One region of the Roseixanthobacter liquoris genome, then DNA from elsewhere that is predicted to be linked to it. Evidence: riboswitches for the same ligand, from Rfam matches in the RefSeq annotation. Region 1 holds a riboswitch; each other region holds the start of a gene.
The links. A riboswitch is a leader RNA that binds a small molecule or an ion and turns the genes downstream of it on or off. The one in region 1 is predicted to bind cobalamin.
Positions count from the first base shown of each region.

Region 2: it holds a riboswitch for cobalamin, as region 1 does, so the genes downstream of both, V5F84_RS06095 (CbtB domain-containing protein) here and cobU (bifunctional adenosylcobinamide kinase/adenosylcobinamide-phosphate guanylyltransferase) in region 1, are expected to answer to the same signal.
Region 3: it holds a riboswitch for cobalamin, as region 1 does, so the genes downstream of both, V5F84_RS19550 (DUF1636 family protein) here and cobU (bifunctional adenosylcobinamide kinase/adenosylcobinamide-phosphate guanylyltransferase) in region 1, are expected to answer to the same signal.

Region 1 is NZ_CM195537.1:3,009,329-3,012,592, forward strand. It holds gene V5F84_RS13470 (cobyric acid synthase) at 1-295, opposite strand, end outside; gene cobO (cob(I)yrinic acid a,c-diamide adenosyltransferase) at 295-924, opposite strand; gene cobU (bifunctional adenosylcobinamide kinase/adenosylcobinamide-phosphate guanylyltransferase) at 921-1,463, opposite strand; cobalamin riboswitch at 1,584-1,774, opposite strand; gene rfaE1 (D-glycero-beta-D-manno-heptose-7-phosphate kinase) at 1,814-3,253, opposite strand.
Region 2 is NZ_CM195537.1:1,346,405-1,349,668, reverse strand. It holds gene V5F84_RS06100 (CbtA family protein) at 176-1,027, opposite strand; gene V5F84_RS06095 (CbtB domain-containing protein) at 1,040-1,276, opposite strand; adenosylcobalamin (AdoCbl) riboswitch at 1,277-1,430, opposite strand; gene V5F84_RS06090 (histidine phosphatase family protein) at 1,541-2,125, shown strand; gene V5F84_RS06085 (NAD-dependent formate dehydrogenase) at 2,343-3,264, opposite strand, start outside.
Region 3 is NZ_CM195537.1:4,330,112-4,333,375, forward strand. It holds gene cmk ((d)CMP kinase) at 1-182, shown strand, start outside; gene V5F84_RS19545 (hypothetical protein) at 1,265-1,390, shown strand; cobalamin riboswitch at 1,659-1,891, shown strand; gene V5F84_RS19550 (DUF1636 family protein) at 1,967-2,485, shown strand; gene cobW (cobalamin biosynthesis protein CobW) at 2,482-3,264, shown strand, end outside.

The DNA of each region.
Region 1 (3,264 bases):
TGGTGAGGACCCTGCCCTGCACCACAACCTGCGCGCCGACTTCGCTCTGCGGCTTCAGCAGCACCGGGTTCATGTTCACGCTCAAGGCCACCCGCGCGGCCCGGGCCTGAAGCGCCTGCGCGCGGCCGATCTCGCCGCCGTCGGCGGTCACGGCGGCATTGTTCGACATGTTCTGCGGCTTGAACGGTCGCACGCTCAGGCCGCGATTGGCGAAGGCGCGGGCAAGGCCGGCCACCAGCAGGCTCTTGCCCACGTCCGAGCCGGTGCCCTGGAACATCAGCGCTCGGGCGGCCATCAGAATTCGATGCCGGCCTGCGCCTTCACGCCGGCGGAGAAATGATGCTTCACCAAGCCCATCTCGGTCACGAGGTCGGCGGCTTCCAGAAGCTCCGGCTTGGCGTTGCGGCCGGTGACGACGACATGCAGGTCGCCCCGGCGGGCTTTCAGCGTCGCCACCACGTCGGCAAGGTCGAGATAGCCGTAGCGCAGGGCGATGTTCAGTTCGTCCAGCACGATCAGGGAGAGGGTTTCGTCGGCGAGCAGTTCGCGGGCCTTGTCGAACGCGCGGGCGGCGGCGGCGGTGTCGCGGGCGAGGTCCTGCGTCTCCCAGGTGAAGCCCTCGCCCATTGTGTGCCAGCGCACGCGATCGCCGAAGGCGGCGAAGGCGTCCTTCTCGCCGGTGTGCCAGGCGCCCTTGATGAATTGCACGACGCCCACTTTGCGGCCATAGCCGAGCATGCGCAGCGCCAGCCCGAAGGCCGCCGTGCTCTTGCCCTTGCCCGGCCCGGTGTGGACGATCAGCAAGCCCTTCTCCACGGTCTTCCCGGCCACCTCGGCGTCCTGCACCGCCTTGCGCTTGGCCATTTTTTCCCGATGGCGGGCGGCCTCGGCCGCGTCGGGGCCGGTTTCGGTTTCATCGCTCATCGAGGCGTGTCCTTCACGATCATCGGCAGCCCGGCCACCATGAAGATCACTTCATGGGCCAGGGCGGCCATGCGCTGGTTGAGCCGGCCGGCGGCGTCGCGAAACCGGCGGGCGAGGGCATTGTCCGGCACGATGCCGAGCCCCACTTCGTTGGCCACCATCACGCTGAGCCCGGCGCGGGCGGTGATCGCCGCGACGAGGCGATCTTCCTCCGCTGCGAGATCGTGTTCGGCCAGCATATGGTTGGTGAGCCACAAGGTGAGGCAATCCAGCAGCAGCGGCGTGTCGGGCGGCAGGACCCGGACGAGATCGGCGGCATCGAACGGCGCGTCGTGGGAGATCCAGCGCGCATCGCGCCGCGCCTGGTGCAGGCGGATGCGCTCGCTCATTTCGGCGTCGAAGGCCTGGGCCGTCGCCACATAAGCGAAGGGCGGCGCGGCCGCTTCCACCCGCTGCTCGGCATAGCGGCTCTTGCCCGAACGCGCGCCGCCGAGCACCAGCACGATCCGCCCCCGCGCATCGGCGATGATCGCGCTCAAGCCGAAACCTCGAAGCGCTCAGAGCAACGGAAACGCGGCGCCCTGGCCGCCGTGGGCCGACCGAACATCAAACCCTCTCCCTGGCCCTCCCACCGAGAGCCGGCACGTGGCGCCCGATGAACGGGCTTGGCGTCTTCGGCAGGTCTCCTGGCTCGCGGATCCGTGCGCCCCCGCCCTTCCCGAGGCTGGCCTCAGTGGTTCGCGGGTTTGCTCTCCGCCGACAGTTGCGGGGGCAGCCGCGGCATAAGGAGAAAACCTCCCGCACCGCGTTCCCTTTTGATCCCGAAGGAACCGACGACGCGCCGACTATAAGGCCACCGCCCGGCGTCGCAACCGCCCGCCCCTCGATCTCAGCTTCTGGCTTTCGCAACCAGCGTCGAGGTGGATTGGCCGGGCGTGAGATCGGCGAGCACCAGCTTTCCGCCATTGGCGATGACGATATCGGCGCCGACCACATCCTCGGGCTTGTAGTCCGCCCCCTTCACCAGCACGTCCGGCAGCAGGGCCGTGATGATTTCCAGCGGCGTGTCCTCCTCGAACAGGACCACCAGATCCACGCAGCGCATGGCGCCGATCACCCGCGCGCGCGCCGCCTCATCCTGGAGCGGACGGGTCGGCCCCTTCAGGCGGCGCACCGAGGCGTCGGTGTTGAGCCCCACCACCAGCCGGTCGCCCTGGGCTGCCGCCGCTTCCAGCATGCCCACATGGCCGGGATGCAGCAGATCGAAACAGCCGTTGGTGAAGACGATGCGCGCCCCGCTCGCCCGCCAGCGGTCGATGATGGCGCGCGCCTTGTCCCGCGCCACCAGGGCGCCCGCCGGCTCCAGCTGCGGCACCGAGCGATGCAGGGCGGCGGTGAGTTCCGCGCGCGTCACCACCGCCGTGCCCAGCTTGGCGACCGCGATGGCGGCGGCGGCATTGGCGACCGGAACGCTCGCTTCCAGGGCGAGGCCGCAGGCCAGCGACAAGGCGAGCGCGGCCAGCGCCGTATCGCCGGCGCCGGACACATCGAACACCTCGCGCGCCTCGGCCGGCACATGGAGCACGGTGCCGTTGCGGCGCCAGAGCGTCATGCCCTTTTCCGCCCGCGTCACCAGCACATCACCGCCGAACTGGGCGCTCGCCGCCTGTGCCGCATGCTCGGCGTCGGAATCGGTCTCGTCCGGCAGGCCGGTGGCCTCGCTCAATTCGCGCCGGTTGGGCGTCACCAAAGTCGCGCCGCGATAGGCCTCGAAGGTGCGGCGCTTGGGATCGACGATCACCGGCACACCGAGCGTCCGCGCCTCGGCCAGCACGGCGGCGACGACACGGTCGCCGAGCACGCCCTTGGCATAATCGGAGAGCACCACCACCCGGCAGCCGGCCATGGCGCGGCTTGCGGCGGCGATCAAGGCGTCCTCCACGGCGGCGGACGGCGGGGAAGACATCTCGGCATCGATGCGGACGATCTGCTGGCGCCCGCTCATCACCCGCGTCTTGGTGACGGTGGGGCGGGTGGCATCGACGACCAGGCCGGAGAGATCAATCAGCGCATAGGGGCCGAGCGCGGCGCGCAGCTGGTCGGCCTCCCCATCGGCCCCGACGAGCCCGACAAGGCGGATCGGCGCGCCCATGGCGGCGGCATTGGCGGCGACATTCGCCGCCCCGCCCGGCACGATGCGTTCCGCGCCATGCAGGAGGACGGGCACCGGCGCCTCGGGCGAGATGCGCGAAACCGAGCCGAGGATGTAGCGATCCACCATGACATCGCCGATGACGGCGAGCGGACCGGGCTTGGTATCAGGGAGCATGGTGCCGGTAT
Region 2 (3,264 bases), 1.7 Mb from region 1:
TGAAACAATGGCTTGGCGTAGACGAACAGGGGTTTCGTGGCCCTTCACCGCGCCTTTCCGCCCGATGAAACCGGCATTTCGGAACGTTTCGGCGAAGTTCGGCAAAGAGGGTTTCGCCCGCGCGCCCGGCGCCGGCTACCTCTCGCCCCCCCCCCCCCAGCGCAGCGCCCCAGCCTCAGCGCAGCGCACTTGCCGGAGCGAGGCGGACGCCGCGGCGGGCGCGCAGGCTGCGCTCGGCGAGCGGGCCGAAGGCCAGTCCGAGGGTGGCCCACAGAACCGCCTGGATGCCCAGATTGGCGATCCGGAACTCCCACAGCAGCGCGGCCGAAAACTCCGCCGGCACTTCGTTGATGGTCGGCAGCACCGCCTGCACCAAAGCGATCGCCACCACATAGGCGAGGCCCGCAGCGACGGTGCCGTTCCAGGCGCCATAGCGCGCGGCCAGCCGGCGGGCGAGCAGCACGGCGCCCGCGAGCGCCACCAGCGAAGCCGCCAGCATCAGGAAGAACATCTGGGTGCGGAAGCCGATGGTCGCCCCATCGCCCACCGCCGGCGGATTGGCGGGATATTTCAGCGCCGGAACCAGCACGATGGCCAGGAATCCGCCCAGCGCCAGCAGCACCGCCGTGGCGCGCGGGGACAGCGGACCCACCCGCCCGAGCGCAAACGCGAACACGAGGGCGAAGATGCCACCCATGGCGGCGCCATAGACCACCATCCCCGTCATCAGGCCGAGGCCGGCCTGGGTGGACCGGCTGACGAGTTCTTCCTCGCCGCCGTGGGAATGGCCGGCCGCGGCGGGTTCCGGGGCGGCGGCATGCATATGCGTGCTGCCGTCGGCATGGACATGCGGCGTCGCCGCCGGGGATGCGGGAGCGGCGGCGGGCGCCGGCCCTTCCGCATGCGCTTCCTCGAAGGCGATGGCGCGAGCGACCGCCGGTTCACCGAAGACGCGCGCGAATCCAAAGGAGAGCAGGCCCGCGAGGACGCCGACAAGCATCCCGCGAAGCAGGAGAGACCCAACCATGTGCAAGCCCCCTCAGTGGCAGGGGAAGCCGAGAAGGTGGCGGGCGTCGTGCAGGTATTCGTGCACGTACATGCCGGGAATGAGAGAGGTCGCGCCCTGCTCGGCGCCGACGAAATAGAGCGCCAGCAGCATCAGCAAGCCGCCGAACACCGCCCAGGGGAGCAGCTCGCTGACGGAAATCGTCTGCGCACCGGCTTGGGTGGCGCCTTGGGCGCCGTGGGCGGAACCGGAAAGAAGGGCCTCGGCCATCATCTGTCTCCTGGGATTGCGCGTCCCGAAATCGAACGAAACCCTGCGGGCCGGGTCTGACTTGCGGCAGAGCCGGAATGGCTTGCCGCTTACAGTGGCGCGACCGTGTCGGATTCTCACCGACTTCCTCACCCGCAGCGAAGCATCGACACTATTGGCGTGCGGCCGGTTATGTCAAACAAACAATGTGGCAAACCGGGACCTTCCGGCGCGCCGGCCGCCGTTCCCTGTCCCCGCCCGATGCCGCGAGGTTGCCCCGTCGCCATGGCCAATCGCCTGACGCTGATCTGCCACGGTGCGACCGCCGCCATGCGGGCCGGCGCCTTTGCGCGCGACGAACCGCTGGAGCCGCGGGCCCTCGCGCGCACACAAAGCTGGCGCGGCCGGCTGCGGCGGCCGGATCGCGTGCTCGCCTCGCCGGCCCTGCGCGCCCGCGAGACCGCGCAGGCCCTGGGCTGGGAGGCCGAGGCCGATGGGGATCTGCGGGACTGGGAGTGTGGGCATTGGGCCGGCCTCACCTTCGCCGAGGTGGACTCCGCCTATCCCGGCGCGCTCGCCCTGTGGCGCGGCGCGCCGGGGGCCGCTCCCCATGGCGGCGAATCGCTCGAGGCCCTGCTGGCCCGCATGGGAGAATGGCTCGACGCCCAGCGCGGGGGCCATGGCCATCTGATCGCGTGCACCCACGCCGCACCGATCCGCGCCGTGCTGGTGCGCCTGCTCGATGCCCCGGCAGCGGCCTTCTGGCAGATCGACATCGCCCCGCTGAGCCTGACCGACCTGCGCACCGACGGACGGCGCTGGACCCTGCGCACCCTGGGCCAGCCTTTGGACGAGGCGCCCGACGCCTGACGCGCCGCGATGGGGAAAGATGCCGGAGCGGGCGGCACACCGGGCGGGAAGGCCCGCGAGCGACACGCGCCACGCGGTCCCTCCCGCGCGGCGCAATGACATGCCGCGCGCCCCGGCAAGGCGGGGAGGAAAGAGGAAAAAGAACACCCAAGGGCCGGCGGCGCCGCAAACCCGGCGCCGCCGGACTATTTCGGCCTGATCGGATCGGGTCCTCGCATCAGCCGGCCTTCTTGAACTTGGCCGCCTCTTCCGAACCGCCGGTGGCATTGCCGGCGCTGTAGGAATGAGCCCCCACGCCGGCGAGCTTGCCGCCGTCCACGATCAGATATTCGTCGCGGATCGGCCGGCCCTCGAAATAGCATTCCAGGATCTCGCGCGTGCCCGCCGCATAGCGCGTCTGGGCGGAGAGCGAGGTGCCGGAGATGTGGGGCGTCATGCCGTGGTGCGGCATGGTCCGCCAGGGGTGGTCCTGCGGCGCCGGCTGCGGGAACCACACGTCGCCCGCATAGCCGGCGAGCTGGCCGCCTTCGAGCGCGCGCACGATGGCGTCGCGGTCGCACAGTTTTCCGCGCGCCGTGTTGACCAGATAGGCGCCGCGCTTGAACAGCTTCAGCGTCTCCTCATTGATCATGTGCTCGGTCTCGGGATGCAGCGGGCAGTTCAGCGTGACCACGTCGCACACGCCGTACATCTTCTCGCGGCTGGCATGCCAGGTGAGGTTCAGCTCGGCCTCCACCTCGGCCGGCAGGCGGTGGCGGTCGGTATAATGCAGGTGCATGTCGAACGGCTTGAGGCGCCGCAGCACCGCAAGGCCGATGCGGCCGGCGGCCACCGTGCCCACATGCATGCCTTCCACGTCATAGGAGCGCGCGACGCAATCGGCGATGTTCCAGCCGCCCTTGCGCACCCAGTCGTGGGAGGGGAGATAATTGCGCACGAGGCCGAGGATCATCATCACCACGTGCTCGGCGACGCTGATGGAATTGCAATAGGTGACCTCGGCGACCGTGACCTTGGCGTCGATGGCGGCTTGCAGGTCCACATGGTCGGAGCCGATGCCGGCGGTGAGAGCCAGCTTCAGCTTGGGCGCCTTGGCGATGCGCTCTTTGGTGAGATAGGCCGGCCAGAAGGGCTGGGAG
Region 3 (3,264 bases), 1.3 Mb from region 1:
TGCTGGCCGACATCCACAAGCGCGACGCCCGCGATTCGCACCGCGCCGCCGCCCCGCTCACGATGGCGCAGGACGCGGTGCTGCTGGACACCACCCATCTCGGGGTGGAGGAGGCGCTGGCCGCCGCTTTGGAGATCATCGCCGGCCGGCCGGCGCCAGCCGGTGAACAGACCGGCGCCTGAGGCGAAACCACATCCCGCCGAACCGGTCCCCCTCCCCCCTTGCGGGGGAGGGCTGGGGAGGGGGGTGTCGGGAGGGGGGGCCGGCGCCGCCCGCCTCACGCCCGCAAGGACAGCGGGGAGATACCCCCCACCCTGCCCTCCCCCTCAAGGGGGGAGGGAGACAGCGGCACCGCTCCATGCGATTCCCCGTTCCGTGGGATGCCATGACGCGGCAGCGATCGCGTTCGCGGAGGCGCTGGCCGCTTTGGAGATCATCGCCGGCCGGCGGGCGCCCCCCCGGTGGACAGACGGGCGCCTGAGGCGAATCGACGTCCCGCCGAACCGGTCCCCCTCCCCCCTTGCGGGGGAGGGATGGGGAGGGGGGTGTCGGGGGAGGGTCCGCCGCCGCCGGTACCACACCTCCCCCGCCCGGCCAGCGGGGAGATACCCCCCACCCTGCCCTCCCCCTCAAGGGGGGAGGGAGACAGCGGCACCGCTCCATGCGATTCCCCACTCTGCGGAAATGCCGTGACGCGGCAGCGATCGCGTTCGCGGAGGCGCTGGCCGCCGCTTTGGAGATCATCGCCGGCCGGCCGGCGCCAGCCGGTGAACAGACCGGCGCCTGAGGCGAAACCACATCCCGCCGAACCGGTCCCCCTCCCCCCTTGAGGGGGAGGGCTGGGGAGGGGGGTGTCGGGGGAGAGGTCCGGCGCCGCCGGTACCACACCTCCCGGACAGCGGGGAGATACCCCCCACCCTGCCCTCCCCCTCAAGGCGGGAGGGAGCGGCACCGCTCGATGTGGCTCCCCATTCTGCGGGAATGCCATGACGCGGCAGCGATCGCGTTCGCGGAGGCGCTGGCCGCCGCTTTGGAGATCATCGCCGGCCGGCGGACGCCAGCCGGTGGACAGACGGGCCCCTGAGGCGAATCGACGTCCCGCCGAACCGGTCCCCCTCCCCCCTTGCGGGGGAGGGCTGGGGAGGGGGGTGCCGGGGGAGGGGTCCGGCGCCGCCGGTACCACACCTCCCCCGCAAGGACAGCGGGGAGATACCCCCCACCCTGCCCTCCCCCTCAAGGCGGGAGGGAGCAGCGGCACCGCTCGATGTGGCTCCCCATTCTGCGGGAATGCCGTGACGCGGCAGCGATCGCCTTCGAGACGGCGCTGGCCGCCGCTTTGGAGATCATCGCCGGCCGGCGGGCGCCCCCCGGTGGACAGACGGGCGCCTGAGGCGAATCGACGTCCCGCCGAACCGGTCCCCCTCCCCCCTTGCGGGGGAGGGCTGGGGAGGGGGGTGTCGGGGGATGTCGGAGGAGAGGTCCGGCGCCGCCGGCACCACACCTTCCCCGCAAAGGCCAGCGGGGAGATACCCCCCACCCTGCCCTTCCCCTCAAGGGGGGAGGAGGAAAGCGGCGGCGACCGGGGCGCGGCGTGTCGATCGACCCCGGCCGGCTGAGGCGCGGCCCCCCGCTTCATTGACTTCGCGCCGGAGCGGCTCTTAAGTGTCGGCGTCGATGGTCCCGGTTCGGGCGGCTTGCCGCTTCCGCCGGGTGAAAAGGGAATGCGGTCGCGTCCGGGTTTTCCGGGCGATAGCCGCAGCTGCCCCCGCAACTGTAGGCGGTGAGTTCCGGCCGAAAAGCCACTGGGAGACGGGCCTTGCGCCGCTTCCGGGAAGGCGGCCGCGAACGGCGATCCGCGAGCCAGGAGACCTGCCACCGACAGGAACGCGCGCCGGGCGGGGTGCCCTGGCATGGCGATTCTTCTGTGGCACGCGGTTGCGGGCCGCGCGCACCCATGGAAAGCGGCGTGGAGCGACCTGCCAACGACGATGCGCCTTTCGCGGCGAGCGACACGACGGTGCAAGGCGACACGACGGCGCGAAGCGGCCGCCCCGCCGAGGCGCCGGCGCGCGAAACCCTGCGCGTCGCCAGCATTCCCGCCGTGACCCTGTTCGTCTGCACCACCTGCCGCCTCGCCGGCGCCGACCCGCAGGCCGACCCGGCCGGCGCGGCGCTCGCGCGGGACGCGATCCTTGCCGCGGCCAATGGTGGGGCAACCGGCGCCGCCGGCGCGATCGCGGTGAAGGAGGTGCGCTGCCTCTCCAATTGCAAGCGCGCGCTCTCCGCCGCCTTGGTGCGCACCGGCGGATGGTCCTACGTGTTCGGCGATCTTTCCCCCGACAGCGCCGCCGACCTTTTGACCGGTGCCGCGCTCTTCGCCACCTCCACCGACGGCATCCTGCCCTGGCGCGGACGCCCCGACAGCCTCAAGCGCGGCATGATCGCCCGCATCCCTCCCATGAGCTTTTCCGAGGACCAGCGATGACCTCTCTCGCCCGCATCCCCTGCACCATCGTCACCGGCTTCCTCGGCGCGGGGAAGACCACCCTGATCCGCCACATCCTGGAGAATGCCCAGGGCAAGCGCCTCGCCGTGATCGTCAACGAGTTCGGCGACGTGGGCATCGACGGGGAGATTCTGAAGGGCTGCGGCATCGAGAGCTGCCCGGAGGATAATATCGTCGAGCTGGCCAACGGCTGCCTGTGCTGCACCGTGGCGGACGATTTCGTGCCGGCGCTGGACCTCATCTTGTCCCGCACGCCGCGCGTGGACCACATCCTGATCGAGACCTCCGGCCTTGCCCTGCCCAAGCCCCTGGTGCAGGCGTTCCAATGGCCAGCGATCAAGAGCCGCGTCACGGTGGACGGCGTGGTGGCGGTGGTGGACGGCCCGGCGCTCGCCGCCGGCCGGGTCGCCGACGACATGGCCGCCCTCGCCGCCCAGCGCGCCGCCGACGACACGCTCGACCATGACGACCCGGTGGAAGAAGTGTTCGAGGACCAGATCGCCTGCGCCGATCTGATCATCCTCTCCAAGGCGGACCTGCTGGACGCGGCCGGCGCCGCGACCGCCGATGCCCGCATCGCGCAGGCCCTGCCGCGCGCCGTGAAAGTGGTGCGCGCCGCCGGTGGCAAGGTGGATGCAGCCATCCTGCTCGGCCTCGGCATCGGCACGGAGGACGAGATCGACGCCCGCCGCACCCACCACGACGACGAGCTGGACCACGACCACGACGATTTCGACAGCTTCATCGTCCGCCTGCCG